2 regions of the Anoxybacillus sp. ST70 genome follow, and region 2 is predicted to be linked to the other one. Evidence: a T-box and tRNA genes for the amino acid it is inferred to sense, from the RefSeq annotation. Region 2 holds a T-box; the other holds one or more tRNA genes.
What was found. A T-box is a leader RNA that pairs with one kind of tRNA and senses whether it is charged. The one in region 2 lies ahead of leuS (leucine--tRNA ligase), so its partner is inferred to be a tRNA-Leu.
Positions count from the first base shown of each region.

Region 1 (11,002 bases), on a different contig from region 2:
TCCGCCAGGAGCACAGCTGGGTAGCTATGTGCGGAAGGGATAAGCGCTGAAAGCATCTAAGCGTGAAGCCCCCCTCAAGATGAGATTTCCCATCGCGTCAAGCGAGTAAGATCCCTTGAAGATGACAAGTTTGATAGGTCCGAGGTGGAAGCGTGGCGACACGTGCAGCTGACGGATACTAATCGATCGAGGACTTAACTAAGCACACAAGAAAAGCGAGAACGTTAGTTCGAAGCTAGTCATCAAGAAAAGCGTAGGCTAACCTGTTATCTAGTTTTGAAGGAATAAAAAAAGCTTGACAATAGAAAATATTCCGTTATAATAACATTTGTCTAAAGCATTATTGCTCGGTGGCGATGGCGGAGAGGTCACACCCGTTCCCATCCCGAACACGGAAGTTAAGCTCTCCAGCGCCGATGGTAGTTGGCGGGACACCGCCTGCGAGAGTAGGACGTTGCCGGGCGAGATTAGTGATGGAGGATTAGCTCAGCTGGGAGAGCACTTGCCTTACAAGCAAGGGGTCGGCGGTTCGATCCCGTCATCCTCCACCATAGATGAATTTGTGTGTATTTTATCATCGCGGGGTGGAGCAGCCAGGTAGCTCGTCGGGCTCATAACCCGAAGGTCGCAGGTTCAAATCCTGCCCCCGCAACCAAAATGGTCCCGTAGTGTAGTGGTTAACATGCCTGCCTGTCACGCAGGAGATCGCGGGTTCGAGTCCCGTCGGGACCGCCACTATATGACTCGGTAGCTCAGTCGGTAGAGCACGACCGAGTAAGCTTCTTTGGGAAACTGCAGCGTCCGCTCGAGCCTCTGCTTGATTAATCATACTGAGAGCGGGACGAAGGACGTGTTGTTTCAAACTCATTAATAAAGGTAAGGGAATTACTTAAACGGCTCGGTAGCTCAGTCGGTAGAGCAAAGGACTGAAAATCCTTGTGTCGGCGGTTCGATTCCGTCCCGAGCCACCATGTTAAATGATGCCGGCTTAGCTCAATTGGTAGAGCAACTGACTTGTAATCAGTAGGTTGCGGGTTCAAGTCCTGCAGCCGGCACCAGCTTGTGTGAAGAGCCATTAGCTCAGCAGGTAGAGCATCTGACTTTTAATCAGAGGGTCGGAGGTTCGAGTCCTCCATGGCTCACCATTATGCGGGTGTGGCGGAATTGGCAGACGCACCAGACTTAGGATCTGGCGCCTCTGGCGTGGGGGTTCAAGTCCCTCCACCCGCATTGTGCGGAAGTAGTTCAGTGGTAGAACACCACCTTGCCAAGGTGGGGGTCGCGGGTTCGAGTCCCGTCTTCCGCTCCAATATGCCTATGCCGGGGTGGCGGAATTGGCAGACGCACAGGACTTAAAATCCTGCGGTAGGTGACTACCGTGCCGGTTCGAGTCCGGCCCTCGGCACTTTACATGCGCCCGTAGCTCAATTGGATAGAGCATCTGACTACGGATCAGAAGGTTAGGGGTTCGAATCCTCTCGGGCGCGCCATGTCGGGAAGTAGCTCAGCTTGGTAGAGCACATGGTTTGGGACCATGGGGTCGCAGGTTCGAATCCTGTCTTCCCGACCAGTAGTAAGGGGCCTTAGCTCAGCTGGGAGAGCGCCTGCTTTGCACGCAGGAGGTCATCGGTTCGATCCCGATAGGCTCCACCATCTATGTTACGATAATGGCGGCGTAGCTCAGCTGGCTAGAGCGTACGGTTCATACCCGTAAGGTCGGGGGTTCGATTCCCTCCGCCGCTACTAGCTTAGGACCTTTAGCTCAGCTGGTTAGAGCAGACGGCTCATAACCGTCCGGTCGTAGGTTCGAGTCCTACAAGGTCCACCATGTTTATATTACACGGAGGAGTACCCAAGTCTGGCTGAAGGGGTCGGTCTTGAAAACCGAGAGGCGTCGAAAGGCGCGCGGGGGTTCGAATCCCTCCTCCTCCGCCATAAAGTGATTTTCTTCTTGTGCCGGCTTAGCTCAATTGGTAGAGACGAGCAAAGCTTCAGCGAATAAGCTACGAGTTGCCTCGACGCATCCATCATCATTGAATGCGCTAGTAGAGGAAGAGGCACAACTGACAAACGATCTAAAAGTTTGATGCACTTCATATTGTGCCGGCTTAGCTCAATTGGTAGAGCAACTGACTTGTAATCAGTAGGTTGCGGGTTCAAGTCCTGCAGCCGGCATCATTGTGGCGGCTATGGCGAAGTGGTTAACGCACCAGATTGTGGCTCTGGCATTCGTGGGTTCGATTCCCACTAGTCGCCCCATAAATTGTATGATAAAGCGTACAAGTAAAAAATAGCTGTGTAATTAATTTATCGTGCGGGTGTAGTTTAGTGGTAAAACCTCAGCCACGAGCGACACATCGTCGAGTAATCGGCGAGTTGCCTCGACGCATCTATCATCATTGAATAAGCGAGTAGAGGAAGAGGCATGACAAAGCGTAGAAGTAAAAAATAGTTATGTGAGTAATTTATTGCGCGGGTGTAGTTTAGTGGTAAAACCTCAGCCTTCCAAGCTGATGTCGTGGGTTCGATTCCCATCACCCGCTTACGTGGGCCTATAGCTCAGCTGGTTAGAGCGCACGCCTGATAAGCGTGAGGTCGGTGGTTCAAGTCCACTTAGGCCCATTATAATCTTTATTCCGCAGTAGCTCAGTGACGAGCAATGCATCATTGAATAAACTGCGAGTTGCCTCGACGCATTTATCATCATTGAGTATGCTAGTAGAGGAAGAGGCAGTAAAGTTAAACTATAATATTGGTTAGGCAGTATGAATCACTTTTATGATTATTCCGCAGTAGCTCAGTGGTAGAGCACTCGGCTGTTAACCGAGCGGTCGTAGGTTCGAATCCTACCTGCGGAGCCATTTGGAGAAGTACCCAAGTGGCTGAAGGGGACGGTTTGCTAAACCGTTAGGTCGCGTTTTGCGGCGCGCGGGTTCAAATCCCGCCTTCTCCGCCATTGCCACACACGGCCCGTTGGTCAAGTGGTTAAGACACCGCCCTTTCACGGCGGTAACACGGGTTCGAATCCCGTACGGGTCACTAGTAAAAAAGGACATCTCATTTATATGAGATGTCCTTTTTTATATTTCTCTCAAATCTACATGCATGTTCTTTTTCTTCTCTAAAAATTTCTTTCCATATTCCCCATGTTGATGAATAGAAGGATGTTCAACTTGAACGGTGACATGGGAGAGGTTGTATCGTTCTTTTAACATTTCATTAATAGCTAAAATAACACAAAATGGTTGAATATGCTCGTGAATAAGAACGTGTGCTGTTAAGGAATAATGATTTGTTGAAATGGACCAAATGTGTAACTCATGTACATCTTCTACCCCTTCAATAGAAAGGATATCAGCACGAATACGCTCGATGTCAAATTCATGTGGCACTGCATCCATTAAAATAAAATACGATTCTCTCACAATTTTTAAGCCGCCTACAAAAATAATGGCACCGATGATGATGCTAATGAGTGGATCAAACATATATAGCCCTGTAAAGTAAATTAAAATCGCTGAGATGATGACACCAATCGAGCTGAGTAAGTCACCAATAAAGTGCCATAAGGCGCTTTTTACATTTAAATTTTCTTCTTCTTTTATGCTGCGACTTAGAACGATTGTTAACACAAGATTAACGACAAATCCGATCGTTGCGATAGTTAGCATGAAGGAAAATTGGATGCTTTCAGGATGAATAAACCGACGAATTCCTTCAATAAAAATTCCAATGGAAATGATGACAAGCGCAAGCCCATTTAAAAATGAAGCGATAATTTCAAACCGTAAATAGCCAAATGTAAATGTTTTATTTGGTGGGCGAGAAGCTAAATAAATGGCAACCATACTTAAGCTTAATGCAATGACGTCAGAGGCCATATGTGCTGAGTCTGACAATAGAGCAAGCGAATTAGACAAAATGCCTCCTACAATTTCAACAATGGTGAAAAAAGTCGTTAATAACAGTGTTATCCAAAGCGCTTTCTTTGATGTTGCTTGTACTTTCATATGCGGTAAATGATGAAAATCATACATATGCATTCCCCTTTATTTAAAATTAATATTAAAAAAAATAAATAATAATTACTATAAACTATTTTATATAATTATCATTTGTTACTCAAGCGACAAATTTATGGACGTTCGTATTGATTTTCATTTAACATGTGATTTGTTGAACATTGTCGAAAAATATCTTAATTTTCTTACAGGAATTTTATATGACTTTGTGTAATATATTCAGTACGGAATTGTTTCCGCACCCATTGAAGAAAGGATGGATGAACATTTGTTGACAATGAGTCCAACCGATTTGCAGATGCATTTATTTCACGAAGGAACGTTTTATCAAAGTTATCACTTGTTTGGCGCACATCTTGTAAAACAAAACGGAATGATCGGAACGCGTTTTTGTGTATGGGCACCAAATGCAAAAGAAGTTCGTCTTGTTGGAACGTTTAATGATTGGAACGGAGAAAAGCACAAGTTAACAAAAATAAACGAACAAGGAGTATGGATGATTGTCGTCCCTGAAAATTTAGAAGGACATTTATACAAATACGAAATAATGACAAGAGATGGACATATCGTTCTGAAAGCAGATCCATATGCTTTTTACGCAGAAGAACGCCCCAATACGGCCTCTATTGTATATGATTTAAAAGGATATAAATGGAATGATCAAGCGTGGCAAAGAAAAAAGAAGCGAAAACCTATTTATGAGCAACCGATGTTTATTTATGAAGTTCATTTTGGTACATGGAAAAAGAAAGACGATGGGAAATTTTATACATATAAGGAAATGGCGGATGAGTTAATTCCTTATGTTGTCGAACATGGATTTACTCACATTGAACTTTTGCCGCTTATTGAGCACCCGCTCGATCGTTCCTGGGGATATCAAGGAACAGGTTATTATGCTGCAACAAGCCGTTATGGAACGCCTCATGATTTAATGTATTTCATTGATCGTTGTCATCAGGAAGGAATTGGAGTCATTTTAGATTGGGTACCGGGACATTTTTGTAAAGATGCACATGGGTTATATATGTTTGATGGTGAGCCGACGTATGAATATATGAATATGCAAGATCGCGAAAATATTGTGTGGGGAACAGCAAATTTCGATTTAGGAAAACCAGAAGTGCATAGCTTTTTAATTTCGAATGCTTTGTTTTGGTTAGAGCATTATCATATTGACGGTTTTCGTGTTGATGCGGTTGCAAATATGCTTTATTGGCCGAATAGCGATGTACTGCATCCAAATCCATATGCCATTTCATTTTTAAAGAAATTAAATGAAGTTGTATTTGCTTTTGATCCGAATGTATTAATGATTGCAGAAGATTCAACAGATTGGCCGAAAGTGACGGCACCTACGTACGATGGTGGGTTAGGATTTAACTACAAATGGAACATGGGATGGATGAACGATGTATTAAGTTATATGGAAACGAGCATGCATGATCGAAAATATATGCATCATAAAATGACATTTTCTTTGTTGTATGCTTACACGGAAAATTTTATTTTACCTTTATCCCATGACGAAGTGGTGCATGGAAAAAAATCGTTATTAAATAAAATGCCAGGCGATTATTGGGATAAATTTGCTCAACTTCGCCTGCTTTATGGATATTTTATGACGCATCCCGGAAAAAAACTGTTGTTTATGGGTGGAGAGTTTGGACAGTTTGATGAATGGAAAGATTTAGAACAACTCGATTGGGTGTTGTTTGATTTTGATATGCATCGAAAAATGGATGACTACGTGAAATCTCTCACTCATTTTTATAAAAAGCAAAGAGCATTATATGAATGTGATCATGATCCAAATGGGTTCGAATGGATTGATGTGAACAACGCTGAACAAAGTATTTTTTCTTTTATTCGACGAGGAAAAAAAGAAGAAGATGCGTTAATTGTCGTTTGCAATTTTACTAATATCGTGTATGAAGATTACAAAATTGGTGTGCCATTGCTTACATCGTATCGAGAAGTATTTAATAGCGATGATGTGATGTACGGTGGTGCGGGACACATAAACAAAAAACCGCTTGTGGCACACGAAGAGCCGTATCACGGAAAGCCGTATCATATTCGAATGACGATTCCGCCGTATGCTATAACAATTTTACGACCAACAAGAAAAAGAGAAGGGAAGGAAAGCCATGGTACGAAAAAAGTGCGTCGCTATGCTACTCGCAGGGGGACAAGGGAGTAGATTAAGTTCGCTAACAAAAAATTTAGCTAAACCAGCTGTTCCGTTTGGAGGAAAATACCGCATTATTGATTTTACATTAAGCAATTGTGCTAATTCTGGCATTGATACTGTTGGGGTGCTCACCCAATATCAGCCGTTAGAGTTAAATACGTATATTGGAATTGGAAGTGCATGGGATTTAGATCGAAAAAATGGGGGGGTAACCGTTCTCCCTCCGTATGCTGAATCATCAGAAATGAAATGGTACAAGGGAACAGCGAATGCCATTTATCAAAATCTAAACTATTTGAAGCAATATGATCCGGAGTATGTCCTCATTCTTTCCGGCGACCATATTTATAAAATGAATTATGCGGATATGCTACAATACCATATCGAAAAAAAGGCGGATGTTACAATTTCTGTTATTGAAGTACCATGGGAAGAAGCGAGCCGTTTTGGAATTATGAACACAAATGACGAGATGGAAATCGTAGAGTTTGAGGAGAAACCAGCTCATCCGAAAAACAATTTAGCGTCTATGGGCATTTATATTTTTAAATGGTCTATTTTGAAAGAGTATTTAGAAATGGACAATCGAAATGACCGTTCAAGCCATGACTTTGGTAAAGATATTATTCCTTTACTGATCGAAGAAAAAAAGCGGCTCATTGCCTATCCATTTAAAGGATATTGGAAAGATGTTGGGACGGTAAAAAGTTTATGGGAAGCAAATATGGATTTACTAGAAGATACCCCAGCATTAAATTTATTTGACCATACATGGCGTATTTATTCTGTGAACCCGAATGAACCACCGCAATATATTGCTCCATACGCACAAGTGAAAGAATCTTTAGTGAATGAAGGATGCATCGTTGAAGGGAATGTGGAGCATTCTGTTTTGTTTCAAGGGGTGTACGTTTCACAAGGTGCGAAAGTAAAAGATTGTGTTGTTATGCCTAATGCAGTGATTGGGAAAAATGTATACATTGAAAAAGCGATTGTTCCTCCGAATGTGGCAATTCCTGATGGAACGTTTATTTGTGCGGATCAATATGAAGGGGAAGTCATTCTTGTGACAGAGGAGATTTTGGGACATTTTTCTGAGAGAGAGGATGAGAAAACGTGGGAAAATTAATGCTTGGGGTCATTGATGCGACGACATATACACCGGAAATGAGTGATTTGACATTTCAGCGTTCTATCGCAGCCGTTCCGTTTGCTGGTCGCTATCGGCTAATTGATTTTGTTTTATCAAATATGGTGAACTCAGGTATTGAAAGTGTCGCCATTTTCCCAAAGTATCAATATCGTTCGTTAATGGACCACCTTGGTTCAGGAAAGAATTGGGATTTGAATCGGAAACGTGATGGATTGTTCTTCTTCCCTTCGCCTGATCTCCCGATTTCTCATATCGGTTCGTTTCAACATTTTCAACAACATATTGACTATTTTTTGCGAAGCACACAAAAGTACGCTCTTATTTGCAACAGTTATACGGTGTGCAATATTGATTATGAGGAAGTATTGCGACGTCATATGGCTAACGGGTGCGATATAACCCGTATACGTTATCGTGGAAAGTCGCTTGATATGTTTATTTTAGAAACATCGTTGTTGCTTGATTTAATCGCCAACCAACAACGAAATCAATATCGAAGTATTGTTGATGTTGTGAATGATGAAGGAAATGGTTTAACCGTATGTGATTATGAATATAACGGGTATGTCGCAGTTATTGATAGCGTCGAACGTTATTTTCACCATAGCTTAGAACTTCTTAAACCAGAAGTGTGGAAGCAGTTGTTTTTAAAAGGAAGACCGATTTATACGAAAGTAAAAGATGAGCCACCGACGAAATATACATCATATGCTTGCGTGCGTAATGCGATGATTGCGAATGGATGTATCATTGAAGGAGAAATTGAACATAGTATTATTTCTAGAGCAGTAAAAATAGGAAAAGGAACTGTTGTCCGCAACAGTATTATTATGCAAAAAAGTCAAATTGGGGATAATTGTCATCTTGAATATGTGATCGTTGATAAAGATGCTCGCATTGGTGATGGAGTGAAATTAATTGGAACACCGAATCAGCCAATCGTCATTCGAAAAGGGACAATACAAGGAGCGCTGATGAAATCGTGAAAGTATTATTTGTCGTATCAGAGTGTGTACCGTTTGTGAAAACAGGTGGTTTAGCTGATGTTGCTGGCGCATTGCCGAAAGAGTTGAAAAAGCTTGGGACGGATGTGCGTGTGATGCTTCCTAAATATGGGGTCATTCCGCAACATATGCGCCGAAAAATGAATAAAATTGCTGAGCTTGTCGTTCGTGTTGGTTGGAGAAGACAATATTGTGGAATTGAACAATTAGAATACGAAGGAATGACATACTATTTCGTCGACAACGAATATTACTTTAAGCGAGATTCGTTATACGGGCATTACGATGACGGTGAGCGTTTTTCATATTTTTGTCGAGCGGTTCTCGATTCTCTGCCTGTCATCGGCTTTCAACCAAATGTCATTCATTGTCATGATTGGCACACAGGGATGATTCCATTTTTGTTGCGTGAAGAATATGCGAAAAATTCATTTTACGCGCAAATGAAAACGGTATTTACCATCCATAATTTGCAGTTTCAAGGCATTTTTCCACGCGAGATTTTAGGGGATTTGCTAAATTTAAGCGACCGTTATTTTTCGATTGAACATTTAGAGTTTTACGGGCATGTTAGTTTCATGAAAGGGGCTCTCGTCTCCGCACATATGATTACGACAGTTAGCCCAACGTATAAAGAAGAAATTCAAACTCCATATTATGGTGAACGGCTTGACGGATTATTGCGCGCGAGAAGTTCGCACTTAGTTGGAATTTTAAATGGAATTGATGATGACATATATAACCCGAAAAAAGATCCGTATATTGCAGTGCCATACGATGTGACGACAATTGCACGAAAAAGTATTAATAAGCGAGCGTTACAACAACATTTTTCATTGCCGTCAGAAGAAGATGTCCCAGTCATTGCCATCGTTTCACGGTTAACGAAACAAAAAGGATTAGATTTAGTAAAATGCGTATTTCACGAAATGATTGCTGAAAATGTGCAAATGATCATCCTTGGAACAGGAGAATGGGAGTTTGAACATTTCTTTCATGAGATGGCGCTGACATATCCAGAACGTGTGCGTGTATATATTGGGTTTTCAGAACAGCTTGCACATCAAATTTATGCTGGAGCAGATATGTTTTTAATGCCGTCTAAATTTGAACCGTGTGGTCTTGGCCAAATGATTGCGATGCGCTATGGAGCTGTACCGATCGTGCGAGAAACGGGTGGATTAAACGATACAGTGCAGTCGTTTAACGAATTTACAAAAGAAGGAACCGGATTTACGTTTAAAAACTTTAATGCACACGACATGTTATATACGATTCAACGTGCCCGTTCATTTTATGAACAAAAAGAAGTATGGGAAATGATAATGAAGCAGGCAATGAGTCGGGATTACAGTTGGGCAAAGTCAGCATTTAAATATAACCAACTATACGACGAACTAATGACTGGGAGTGGCATCTATGTTCACGAATAAGGAAGAGTTTAAACAAACGTTTTTGAAGCGACTAGAAATGATGTACGGAAAACGTTTTTGGGAATCGACTGTTCTCGATCAGTACAATACGTTAGGCCATATGATTCGCGAGTATATTAGTAAACATTGGATTCAGACGAATGAACGATATCGTGCCCAACATAAAAAGCAAGTATATTATTTGTCGATTGAGTTTTTATTAGGACGTTTGCTAGGGAACAATTTAATGAATCTTGGCATACGTGATGTCGTGGAAGAAGGATTGAAAGAGCTAGGCATTGAGTTAGCTCATATTGAAGAAGTGGAAATTGATGCAGGTCTAGGGAATGGGGGGCTTGGGCGTCTCGCTGCTTGTTTTTTAGACTCTCTCGCTTCTCTTGACCTTCCTGGACATGGACAAGGTATCCGTTATAAACACGGTTTGTTTGATCAAAAAATAGTGAATGGTTATCAAGTGGAACTCCCGGAACAATGGTTACGTCATGGTAATGTTTGGGAAGTAAAAAAAGAAGATTTAGCGGTAGAAGTGAATTTTTGGGGGAAAGTAGAATGCTACGAACAAGATGGTCGGTTAGCGTTTCGACATTATGATGTCGAAAAGGTAATGGCTGTTCCTTATGATATGCCTGTCATTGGATATGATACGACGACTGTAAATACGTTACGATTATGGAGTGCCGAGCCTGCAAAATTTCCGCTTCATAAACATGTCATGCAGTATAAGCGAGAAACGGAAGCGATTTCTGAATTTTTATACCCAGACGACACACATGACGAAGGAAAAATTTTAAGACTAAAGCAACAGTATTTTCTCGTTGCTGCAAGCATTGGGAGCATCGTACGCGATTATCGGCAACGGTACGGGCATTTGCAACATTTTCACCGCCACGTGGCCATTCACGTGAATGATACCCACCCTGTGTTAGCCATTCCAGAGCTTATGCGTATTTTGTTAGATGAGGAAGGAATGGGATGGGACGAAGCGTGGCATATTACGACAAACACAATTTCTTATACAAACCATACAACGTTGTCGGAAGCGTTGGAAAAATGGCCAATTTACATTTTTCAACCGCTATTGCCACGAATTTATATGATTGTGCAAGAAATTAATGAACGTTTTTGTCGCGATTTATGGAATCGATATCCTGGTGACTGGAAAAGGATCGAGGAGATGGCCATTATTGCTCACGGGC
Region 1 is NZ_JAHZOF010000010.1:128-11,129, forward strand. Features, by position in the region: partial or broken rRNA gene K1I43_RS12355 (23S ribosomal RNA) at 1-202, shown strand, start outside; rRNA gene rrf (5S ribosomal RNA) at 347-463, shown strand; tRNA gene K1I43_RS12365 (tRNA-Val) at 476-551, shown strand; tRNA gene K1I43_RS12370 (tRNA-Met) at 579-655, shown strand; tRNA gene K1I43_RS12375 (tRNA-Asp) at 660-735, shown strand; tRNA gene K1I43_RS12380 (tRNA-Phe) at 896-971, shown strand; tRNA gene K1I43_RS12385 (tRNA-Thr) at 983-1,058, shown strand; tRNA gene K1I43_RS12390 (tRNA-Lys) at 1,070-1,145, shown strand; tRNA gene K1I43_RS12395 (tRNA-Leu) at 1,150-1,230, shown strand; tRNA gene K1I43_RS12400 (tRNA-Gly) at 1,235-1,309, shown strand; tRNA gene K1I43_RS12405 (tRNA-Leu) at 1,320-1,405, shown strand; tRNA gene K1I43_RS12410 (tRNA-Arg) at 1,414-1,490, shown strand; tRNA gene K1I43_RS12415 (tRNA-Pro) at 1,494-1,570, shown strand; tRNA gene K1I43_RS12420 (tRNA-Ala) at 1,578-1,653, shown strand; tRNA gene K1I43_RS12425 (tRNA-Met) at 1,670-1,743, shown strand; tRNA gene K1I43_RS12430 (tRNA-Ile) at 1,752-1,828, shown strand; tRNA gene K1I43_RS12435 (tRNA-Ser) at 1,843-1,935, shown strand; tRNA gene K1I43_RS12440 (tRNA-Thr) at 2,103-2,175, shown strand; tRNA gene K1I43_RS12445 (tRNA-His) at 2,184-2,259, shown strand; tRNA gene K1I43_RS12450 (tRNA-Gly) at 2,473-2,543, shown strand; tRNA gene K1I43_RS12455 (tRNA-Ile) at 2,549-2,622, shown strand; tRNA gene K1I43_RS12460 (tRNA-Asn) at 2,787-2,861, shown strand; tRNA gene K1I43_RS12465 (tRNA-Ser) at 2,865-2,956, shown strand; tRNA gene K1I43_RS12470 (tRNA-Glu) at 2,968-3,039, shown strand; gene K1I43_RS12475 (cation diffusion facilitator family transporter) at 3,081-4,037, opposite strand; gene glgB (1,4-alpha-glucan branching enzyme) at 4,279-6,225, shown strand; gene K1I43_RS12485 (glucose-1-phosphate adenylyltransferase) at 6,173-7,345, shown strand; gene K1I43_RS12490 (GlgC family sugar phosphate nucleotidyltransferase) at 7,333-8,355, shown strand; gene glgA (glycogen synthase GlgA) at 8,352-9,806, shown strand; gene K1I43_RS12500 (glycogen/starch/alpha-glucan phosphorylase) at 9,793-11,002, shown strand, end outside.
Region 1: it has a tRNA-Leu gene. The T-box ahead of leuS (leucine--tRNA ligase) is inferred to sense a tRNA for this amino acid. The anticodon was not compared.

Region 2 (11,002 bases):
TGAATTTTCCGCTTGTTCTGGATCAACGCTCGGTATTTTTTGTTTAGTCGCTTACGCTTGTACCGATTCTTTTGATCAACGTCTTGCTGAACGGGTACGAAACAGCTATTTCCCATACGTGCAAGGGCTGCACATTTTACTTGATTATTTGATTGATCAAGAAGAAGATCGACAAGGTGGAGATTTAAATTTTTGTTTTTATTATCCAAATGAAGAAACGCTATTCGCTCGTTTATGTCATTTCGTTGAAGAAGCAGATCGGCATATCGCGCAGTTGCCGCATCGCGAATTTCATCGCTTTATTCATCGGGGGTTGCTTGGGCTATATTTATCGGATGAAAAGGTGCACGAGCAAAACGCCATTCGTAAGTTGGCGAAACAATTGTTGCGCTCAGGTGGTATAACATCTCATTTCTTTTATTGGAACGGACGAATGTATCGAAAATGGAAAAAATGGATGTATGCGTGAGGAAAACGGGTGTATAATGGAAGAAAAGAAGAGAGGGATGAATATGTCGTTACCTCGCTTTTCACACGTCACGTATGAACAATATTTAATTATGCGTCAACATAGTGATGAAAGATTAGAATATATTGATGGCGTCGTTTATATGACACCTTCACCTAGCATCCAGCATCAACTCGTATCAAGCAATCTTCATACAATATTCGGGAGTTATTTGAAAGGAAAGACATGTAAAGTATTTGCCGCTCCCACAGACATTGAGCTAGTGAGTGAAACATGTTCTGAAAGAAAGCTCGTCATTCCTGATTTAAGCATTATTTGTGATCAAACCGGATTTACAGACACAAAATATGTCGGTGTTCCGACGTTAATTGTTGAAATACTCAGTCCTTCGAATCAAGCGCACGATTTAGTGACGAAGTTTAATTTATATATGGAATATGGTGTAAAAGAATATTGGATTGTTAATCCGATGAAACAAGCCGTGACCGTTTATGTATTAAATGAAGATAGGCTATACGAGCAGGCGGATATTAAAGTAAGTGTTGGAACTGTTCAGTCTGCTTGCTTTCCAGGTTTGTTTGTTCATTTAGAAGACATATTTCACTAACAAAGCAAAAGTAGCGATAGGGAAGACCGATCGCTACTTTTTATCTTTTCTCGATGGCAACGATAAACGGCGGATGATTGATTTGATTCATAAATTCGTATCGAATGACGTGTGCGCGTTGTTGGTCGATCGTTGAAACGTATTGTAAAAGGGCATCGCGCTCAATCGCTCCTTCAGGATGACCGTGGTAAATAACGAGGACAATGATCCCTTCAGGAGCCATGATTTCAAGCAATTGCTCAATGGCGGCAATTGTTGAGTTTGGTTTTGTTACAATTTGTTTATCCCCTCCAGGCAAATAACCGAGGTTAAACATCGCGCCAGTTATGCGTCCTTTGTATTGTGGAGGGATGTGAACGAGCAGCTCTGCGTGGCTTGCTTGCACGAGCGTGACCCGTTCTTCCATATGGTGTTCACGCAATCGTTTTGTTGTATTTTCGATGGCTTGTGCTTGAATGTCGAAACCGAACACATGTCCAGTCTCTCCGACACGTTCAGCCAAATAAAGCGTATCATGGCCGTTGCCAACCGTTGCATCGACGACGACATCTCCTTTTTTCACAGCGGAGTCGATGAGCGAACGAGCAAACGGCAAAATGCGCATCAGCTTCATCGCCTGTCTTCCTTTCGCACATATTTTTTTCCTTGATAACTATTGCGGCGCTCTAATTCGGCATCAATCGCGTTTAACACTTCCCATTTATTGACGCTCCACATTGGACCGATCATTAAATCGATTGGACCGTCTCCTGTAATGCGATGAACGATCATTTCTGGCGGCAATACTTCTAATTGATCACAAACGAGTTGAACATATTCATCGAACGTTAAAAATTGAAGCATTCCTTTTTCGTATTGTTTCACCATTGGTGTTCCTTTTAGCAAATGAAGCAAATGAATTTTAATGCCTTGCACATCTAAATGGGCGACCGTTTTTGCGGTTTCCATCATCATGTCGTACGTTTCAAGCGGCAATCCGTTAATAATATGGGCACAAACGCGAATGCCATGTTTGCGTAGCTTCTCTACACCTTCTACATAGCATGAAAAGTCATGCGCGCGGTTAATTAAGGTGGCTGTTTGTTCATGAACCGTTTGCAAACCAAGCTCGACCCATAAATACGTTCGTTCGTTCAATTCCGCTAAATAGTCAACGACGTCATCCGGTAAGCAATCAGGGCGTGTAGCGATCGATAAACCGACGACACCGTCTAAATGTAATACTGCTTCGTATTTTTCACGCAACACGTCAACGGGTGCATGTGTATTTGTAAACGCTTGAAAATAGGCGATATACTTCCCATCTTTCCATTTTGTATGCATTTTTTCTTTAATCGTATGAAATTGGGTGACTAAATCGTCTGTTCGTCTGCCAGCAAAATCACCAGAACCGGCTGCGCTACAAAATGTGCATCCACCATATGCGACTGTACCGTCGCGATTTGGACAATCGAATCCTGCATCAAGCGATACTTTAAAAACTTTTTCACCGAACGTTTGGCGTAAATGATAATTCCATGTATGGTATCGTTTCTTGTCGTTCGTATATGGAAAAGGATTCATGTTTATCACCTCGCATCATTTTAGCATTGTAGCACGATTTAAGTAGGAAACTCAATGGCGCTGTGATAAATGACAAGAAAATGTACAAACTATAAAGCGATACGGAAGAAAGGAAGGGATGCGTATGGCGACAAGACAGTCGATGGACGAGTTTTTGCAACATTGTGAAGATGTGCTTCGCTATGCAAAAGAACAATATACAGAAGCGAGCAAGCTTGAACATTATAACGATACAGAATATGTAAAAGCTCAGCAAATGCTTGAACATGCGGTGACCGATTTGGCGCATTTTTCGTTAAGCTGTAACGCCCAACAGCGCGAACAATTACACCGCATGCGTCTGCAGCTTGAACAATTACAAAACGATATGATTTTACTTCGTCATTAGGAGGAAACAGATGAAAAAACGTTCGAAACAAAACAATCCAGAACAAAAAACGTTGCATGCGAAAGATTTCGGTGATCCGATAAAAGAAGTGAAACAAAGGAATGCAAAAAAAGGACAAGAAGCAAAAGCGGAATATCATAACGAAACATAATTGCCCCACTCGGAGATGCTCCGAGTGGGGAATAGTTCAGTTTTTCTTTAAAATATTGTCTAGTTTTTCTGAAGTAAGGGTTGTCACCCCATAAAAAACAGGATCAATATATGTGCTTGATGCTTTTCCTGATAATTCATATTCAATTTTTGGTGTAACAATATAAAAGTCAGCTTTTTGTTTTGCTTTTTCAGTGAGATTAAAATAAATATTTATTGTTTCGTTTGCCTCTACGCTCTGCTTTTCTGATTTATCGTTTATCTTTACATCTTTTATCTGTAAAAAACTGTTTTCTATAGTTACACGCTTTATTTGAATCGTGTGCTCTGAAATGTTTTTCAACTTCGCTTGAAAAAATTGCGTATTTGGATAAGCTGTCACATACTCATTTTGTGGAGTAAATATCCCCTTCTCGCCTACAACTAACTTGATATGACCGATGGGGAATGTCTCTTTGTATTTTTGATCAAATATGAGAGTTATTTTAGAGATTGTCGTGCTACTTACTTCTTTTAAATGTAGATTGACAGCAATATTAAATAATTGAAAGTCTTTGTATTTATCACCTTCGATAAGATCATATTGCATGTCATCAATTTCATGTGCGATTTCAGGAAAGTCAATAGATGTCACGTTTGCTAGAGGGCTGTCACTTAATAAAATGAAATTAAGAACGAAAGGATCGTCTTTTTTTGCCACATATACACCGTCCCACTTCCCAAAAGCAATAAACCCTTTTATGCTTTCCGGCTGGCATCCAGAAAAAAGAAAACTGACAAGCGCACAGAAAATGAGAAAAGATTTTTTTATCATAAGCACTCCTACTATCATTATATTAGTTTTTGTAAACGACTTTTAAATAATGAGTTGAAGTTGGCTCATATGCATCGTGGTAGGAGATCGTTTCTTGACCAAACTTATCTTTTACTACTTTTACGTAGTATTTATTAAAATCACCAAACAGTCCAAGCTTTGAGTATTTATTTTTGTCTGCAGGAATTTGAATAGCTACAGAATAAGATTTGCTTTTTGACCAACTTAGGTTAAGTTGGTTTTTAATAGCTTCGGTGATATCAAAGGTTGCCCCACCTGTGATTTGTAACGTAGTTGTAGTAGTTTCTGTCCATACATAGCGATCAGAATAGGCCCATGCCGAGGTTAAATAAGTTTGAAACTTTTCAGTAACAAGAGAAGGTCCGCTAATTTTTGTAACTTTATATGTTGCATCACCACAAACGATACAATCTGAATCATCTGCTTGAGGCTTCTGAGCCAATGAAGAGACTGGAAATGTAAAAACAAGGATGAAAGACAAAAAGAATAGACATAAATTTTTCATTATTTATCCTACCTTTCTAAATTTTATAATACAACATCTTAATTGTAAAAAAAAAAAAAAAAAGTAAATAAAAATTTTTAATTTTTTTATTTGTCAGTAAATTAAACATATCATTCCATACGTGAATACACTTGCAACGAGGGCGTAAATTTTTTAAAATAATGTATATAATGAAATAATGGAAAATGACGGTGAAAAGGAGTAGTAGTAAACAAATGGTCGGCAGAGAGTTGACGGACGGTGCGAGTCAACCGAAGTTTGTTTACGAACTCGCCTTGGAGTTGCGTGTGCGAATGAAGTAGCATGCGCCGTGAATCTGCGTTAATGATGAAAGTGAGTGCACGGTTCGTGCGCTAACAAGGGTGGTACCGCGGGAGAATCCTCTCGTCCCTTTTTGGGATGGGAGGTTTTTTGTTTTTCATTTTTGTTTAAAATGGATAAAAAGGAGGTTTGTCACGTGAGTTTTAATCATCGTGAAATCGAGAAAAAATGGCAAAAGTATTGGGAAGAAAATAAAACGTTCAAAACGACGGAAGATGACGGAAAGCGGAAGTTTTATGCACTCGACATGTTCCCGTATCCATCCGGCGCAGGATTGCATGTCGGTCATCCAGAAGGATATACAGCGACGGACATTTTAGCGCGTATGAAGCGCATGCAAGGATATAACGTATTGCATCCAATGGGGTGGGATGCGTTCGGATTGCCTGCCGAGCAATATGCGCTAGATACAGGAAATGACCCAGCTGAATTTACAGAAAAAAACATTAACAACTTCCGCCGCCAAATTAAATCATTAGGTTTTTCATATGACTGGGATCGTGAAGTGAATACGACCGATCCGAACTATTATAAATGGACGCAATGGATTTTCTTAAAGTTATATGAAAAAGGATTAGCGTATATGGATGAAGTGCCGGTGAACTGGTGCCCAGCGCTAGGAACGGTATTGGCGAACGAAGAAGTGATCGATGGAAAAAGTGAGCGCGGGGGACATCCGGTCATTCGTAAGCCGATGAAACAATGGATGCTTCGCATTACAGCATATGCGGATCGTTTGCTTGAAGATTTAGAAGAACTTGATTGGCCAGAAAGCATTAAAGAAATGCAACGCAACTGGATCGGTCGTTCGGAAGGAGCAAACATTCATTTCCAAGTCGATGGGCATAATGAAACGTTTACGGTGTTTACAACGCGTCCAGACACGTTATTCGGTGCCACTTATGCGGTGCTAGCACCTGAACATCCGCTCGTTGAAAAAATTACAACACCAGAACAAAAAGAAGCTGTTGATGCTTATTTAAAACAAATTCAAAGTAAAAGCGACCTCGAACGGACCGATTTAGCGAAAGAAAAAACGGGTGTATTTACGGGGGCGTATGCAATCAATCCAGCGAACGGTGAGAAATTGCCGATTTGGATCGCCGATTACGTGTTAATGAGCTACGGCACAGGGGCAATTATGGCTGTTCCAGCACATGATGAGCGCGATTATGAATTTGCGAAAAAATTTCATTTGCCAATCAAAGAAGTTGTTGCTGGTGGGGACATTTCAAAAGAGGCCTATACTGGAGACGGCGAACATGTAAACTCTGATTTCTTAAACGGCTTGAATAAAGAAGAAGCGACGAAAAAAATGATTGAATGGCTAGAGGCAAACGGAAAAGGGGAGAAGAAAGTATCGTATCGCCTTCGCGATTGGTTATTTAGCCGTCAACGTTATTGGGGCGAGCCGATTCCGATCATCCATTGGGAAGATGGAACGATGACGCCAGTGCCAGAAGAAGAGTTGCCGCTTGTGTTGCCGAAAACAGATGAAATTAAACCATCAGGAACAGGAGAATCACCGCTTGCGAACATCGAAGAATGGGTGAACGTCGTTGACCCGAAAACAGGCAAAAAAGGACGTCGTGAAACGAATACGATGCCGCAATGGGCAGGAAGTTGTTGGTACTATTTGCGTTACATCGATCCACATAACGATAAGCAATTAGCTGATCCTGAAAAGCTTGAAAAATGGTTGCCGGTCGACATTTACATTGGCGGGGCAGAACATGCGGTGTTGCACTTATTGTATGCACGTTTTTGGCATAAATTTTTATACGATATCGGCGTTGTGCCAACGAAAGAACCGTTCCAAAAGCTATTTAACCAAGGAATGATTCTTGGAGAAAACAATGAGAAAATGAGTAAGTCGAAAGGAAATGTTGTGAATCCGGACGATATTGTGGAAAGTCACGGAGCGGACACGTTGCGTTTATACGAAATGTTTATGGGTCCTTTAGAAGCGTCGATCGCGTGGTCGACAAAAGGTCTTGACGGTGCACGTCGCTTCTTAGATCGCGTATGGCGTCTATTTGTTGAAGAAGACGGCCAATTAAATCCGAAAATCGTTGACAATCCAGAAACAGATACGCTTGAACGTGTATATCATCAAACGGTGAAAAAAGTAACAGAAGATTACGAGGCGCTTCGTTTCAATACAGCAATTTCACAATTAATGGTGTTTATTAACGAAGCATATAAAGCGCCTGTATTACCGAAAGTGTATATGGAAGGATTCGTGAAGTTATTGTCGCCAGTTTGTCCTCATATTGCTGAGGAATTATGGGAGAAACTCGGACATAACAATACGATTGCATACGAAGCTTGGCCAGCATACGATGAAGCGAAATTAGTTGAAGATGAAGTTGAAATCGTCATTCAAGTAAACGGAAAAGTGCGTGCGAAACTACACGTTCCTGCTGATGCAACAAAAGAACAGCTCGAGCAATTGGCAATGGAAGACGAAAAAATTAAAGAACAAATTGAAGGGAAAACCGTACGTAAAGTGATCGCTGTCCCAGGGAAATTAGTAAACATTGTTGCAAATTAATCGCAAACAAGCCTCTCACATATGCGGTGGGAGGCTTTCGTTAAAAGAAAGGGAGAGATCGATGAAAGAAATGACAGCATTACAGCTAAAACAAATGATACAAGCAGGCGAGCGCGTTCACGTCATCGATGTACGCGAAGATGAAGAAGTCGCCTTTGGAATGATTCCATCAGCGATACATATAAAAATGGGGGATATTCCGGAAAGAATGAACGAGCTAGACAAAAATGAAACGTATATTATTATTTGTCGTTCCGGTGTTCGTAGTGAACATGTGTGTCGTTATTTAGAGGCGCATGGTTACGATGTGTGTAACGTCATTGACGGGATGCTCGGCTGGGATGGTGAACTGGAGTAATTGAAGTGTCATGATTGCCCTAGAAACAATAAGATCGCTTGTTTACGATCTTATTGTTTCGCATATATCGCAGCATGCATGCCAGCAAGACGGCCGGTAACGAGCGCTGCAGTAATGTTATAACCGCCTGTGTAACCGTGAATATCTAAAATTTCTCCGCAAAAATATAAGCCTTTCATCAGTTTAGATGCCATTTCTTTCGGATGTACTTCTTTGACGGATACTCCACCGCCTGTGACGAACGCTTTTTCAAGCGGCAACGTTCCATGAACAGAAAAAGTGAATGTTTTACATGCCGCAATAAATGTGCGCACTTTGTCGTGACTTAATGTGCTTGCGACCGTTTGTGGATCGATCTTTGTTTGTTCAAGCAAAAATAATATATATCGTTCTGGGATCGGAATAATTGCTTTCATAATGTTTTTTATCACTTTTTTCGGCTCTTCTTTCATGGTACGTACGATTTGCTGAAATAACATCTCCTCTTTTTCATCTGGCAACGCATCGATCGTCATGCGCACAGACGATTGTTTTTTTAGCTGTTTCACAACAAATTGGCTACATCGTAATGCCGCTGGTCCTGAAATACCGAAATGTGTAAAAATCATATCCATCCGATGTGTGACGATTGGTTTTCCTTTTTCGTTTAATACGCTTAATGCCACATCGCGCAATGATAGTCCTTGCAACGTTCGATTTTGAATGAATGGTTCATGTGAAATAATAGGCACTTCCGTTGGAAACAGTTCTGTAATCGTATGTCCAGCCTTTTCTGCCCATGCATAACCGTCACCTGTCGAACCGGTATGCGGCACAGATTTTCCTCCGACGGCAACAACGACTGCTTTCGTTCGGATCATCTCCCCTGTCTGCAGCGTTACGCCATACACTGCTCCATCTTTATATTCAATGTCTTTTACAGGGGTATGAACCCGAACGTCGACACGCCATCTTTTCAACTCACGAAGAAGAGCTTGTACGACAGATTGTGCGCTGTCGCTTACCGGAAACATACGTCCGTGGTCTTCTTCTTTTAACGGAACGCCAAGCCGTTCAAAAAAGCGAATAATATCTTCATTATTAAACATAGAAAAGGCACGATATAAAAAACGACCGTTTCCTGGGATATGTTGAATCAGTTCATCGACTGGTCGCCGATTTGTTACATTGCAACGTCCACCGCCCGAAATCGCTAATTTTCGTCCGAGCTTATCTCCTTTATCAAGAAGAAGAACGCGTCCACCTTGTTCTCCAGCAGCGATGGCTGCCATTAATCCTGACGGTCCCCCACCGATGACTACGACATCATACATCATCACTTTCACGTCCTTTCTGTTATGATTATAATGATTTTATGGAAAAGAAAAAAGTGTGCTAAAATAGGTGGAGCAATGAATCCGTTAAGGAAGGGATAATATGTCATCATCAAAGTTGTTAAGAGGCACATTTATTTTAACGGGAGGCGTGTTTTTATCGCGCATATTAGGTCTTATATACGTCTTCCCATTTTATCAGCTTGTTGGGAAACAAGGGGGAGCGCTTTATTCGTACGGTTACGTTCCGTATACGTTGTTTATTAGTATCGCAACGATGGGAGTGCCGTTAGCGGTATCAAAGTTTGTCTCGAAATACAATGCACTTGGAGAATATGCGATTGGGAGAAAATTGTTTCGCTCCGGTATAACGTTAATGACGATCACAGGGTTCCTCGCTTGGCTCATGTTATATATGAGTGCACCGCTATTAGCACCGTTCGTTGTCAATGATGATGGGCACGGCAACTCGATTGCTGATGTTACTTCCGTCATTCGCGCAGTTAGTTTCGCTTTATTGCTTGTGCCAATGATGAGTTTAATTCGCGGGTTTTTTCAAGGCCATGAATCGATGGGGCCGACAGCGTTGTCGCAAGTCGTTGAACAACTTGTTCGCATCATCTTTTTGCTTGCAGGGAGTTACATCGTTTTGCGCATCTTTGACGGCTCGCTTGTGACGGCTATTCAAGTGGCGACGTTTGCAGCATTTATCGGTGCCGTTGGTGGACTAGCTGTTCTATTCATGTATTGGTTTAAGCGGAAATCGTTTTTAGATGAATTATTAAAGCAAGATCGGGGCACGATCCATATGTCATTAAAAGAGATGTATAAAGAATTGATTGCTTATGCTGCCCCGTTTGCTTTTGTTGGCTTAGCGATGCCGTTATATCAATTGATTGACCAATTTACGTTTAATAAAGCGATGGCAAGCATCGGGCTCGGTGCTATTTCAGAGGACGCATACGGCATTTTCAACGTATGGGCACAAAAGCTTGTCATTATCCCAGTAACATTAGCGACGTCATTTAGCTTAACGCTCATTCCGACGATTACGAAAGCGTATGTGCAAGGGGAAAGCAAGCAACTACGAAAATATTTAAATGACACGTTTCAAGTCGTTATGTTTATTACGTTGCCTGCAGTCATTGGCATGGCGCTTTTATCTGAATATGTATATGCCGCTTTTTACAGCTACGATCCGCTTGGGACAGAAGTATTGCGGGCATACGCACCGACCGCTATTTTCTTTGCTTTATTTTCTGTGACGGCAGCCATTTTACAAGGTATTAATAAACAAAAATTTACAGTCATCAGTTTATGTATTGGGTTATTGTTTAAATTATTTTTTAACTACATACTCATTGTTTCGTTTGAAACGGTAGGAGCTATTTTGGCAACGACGATAGGATATGCTTTATCGGTCGGTTTAAACTTATGGATCATTCAACGTTATACAAATTATCGGTATCATTTTGTTGCCAAGCGTGTGTTGTTTATGGGAATTTTAACAACAATAATGTGTGCTGTCGTTTGGCCTGTCGCAAAACTGATGGACCGTTTTCTTCATTACAACGGTAGTATGATCCAATCGGTCATGATTGTCGCCATTGGTGGATTGATCGGAGCAGCTGTTTATTTTTATTTAAGTGAACGTTCGAACTTGTTACATGCGTTATTCGGAAATCGATTTTCATTTTTAAGAAAGAAAGAAAAGAAGGCTGTGTCATAGCCTTCTTCTTTGTATTAAAAGTCACCGCTAAATGGGAATCCGAGTTGACGTTCAACGCGTTGAAGACGTCGATTTAAGTTGTTAATTTGTTGTTGTTGGCGCTCTGTGATGCGCTCGAGGCGATCAACTCGACGTTCAAGAGAGCCGCTTGGAAAATTTGGTGTTCCAGGAAATCCTGGTGTGCCCGGAAATCCGCCAGGGAATCCTGGT
Region 2 is NZ_JAHZOF010000002.1:16,739-27,740, forward strand. Features, by position in the region: gene K1I43_RS03265 (tetraprenyl-beta-curcumene synthase family protein) at 1-469, shown strand, start outside; gene K1I43_RS03270 (Uma2 family endonuclease) at 513-1,076, shown strand; gene mnmM (tRNA 5-(aminomethyl)-2-thiouridylate-methyltransferase MnmM) at 1,117-1,689, opposite strand; gene mnmL (tRNA modification radical SAM protein MnmL/YtqA) at 1,686-2,639, opposite strand; gene K1I43_RS03285 (YtzC family protein) at 2,764-3,027, shown strand; gene K1I43_RS03290 (hypothetical protein) at 3,038-3,178, shown strand; gene K1I43_RS03295 (hypothetical protein) at 3,215-3,991, opposite strand; gene K1I43_RS03300 (hypothetical protein) at 4,014-4,517, opposite strand; T-box leader at 4,700-4,912, shown strand; gene leuS (leucine--tRNA ligase) at 4,975-7,392, shown strand; gene K1I43_RS03310 (rhodanese-like domain-containing protein) at 7,454-7,750, shown strand; gene K1I43_RS03315 (BaiN/RdsA family NAD(P)/FAD-dependent oxidoreductase) at 7,801-9,066, opposite strand; gene K1I43_RS03320 (putative polysaccharide biosynthesis protein) at 9,167-10,792, shown strand; gene K1I43_RS03325 (hypothetical protein) at 10,807-11,002, opposite strand, start outside.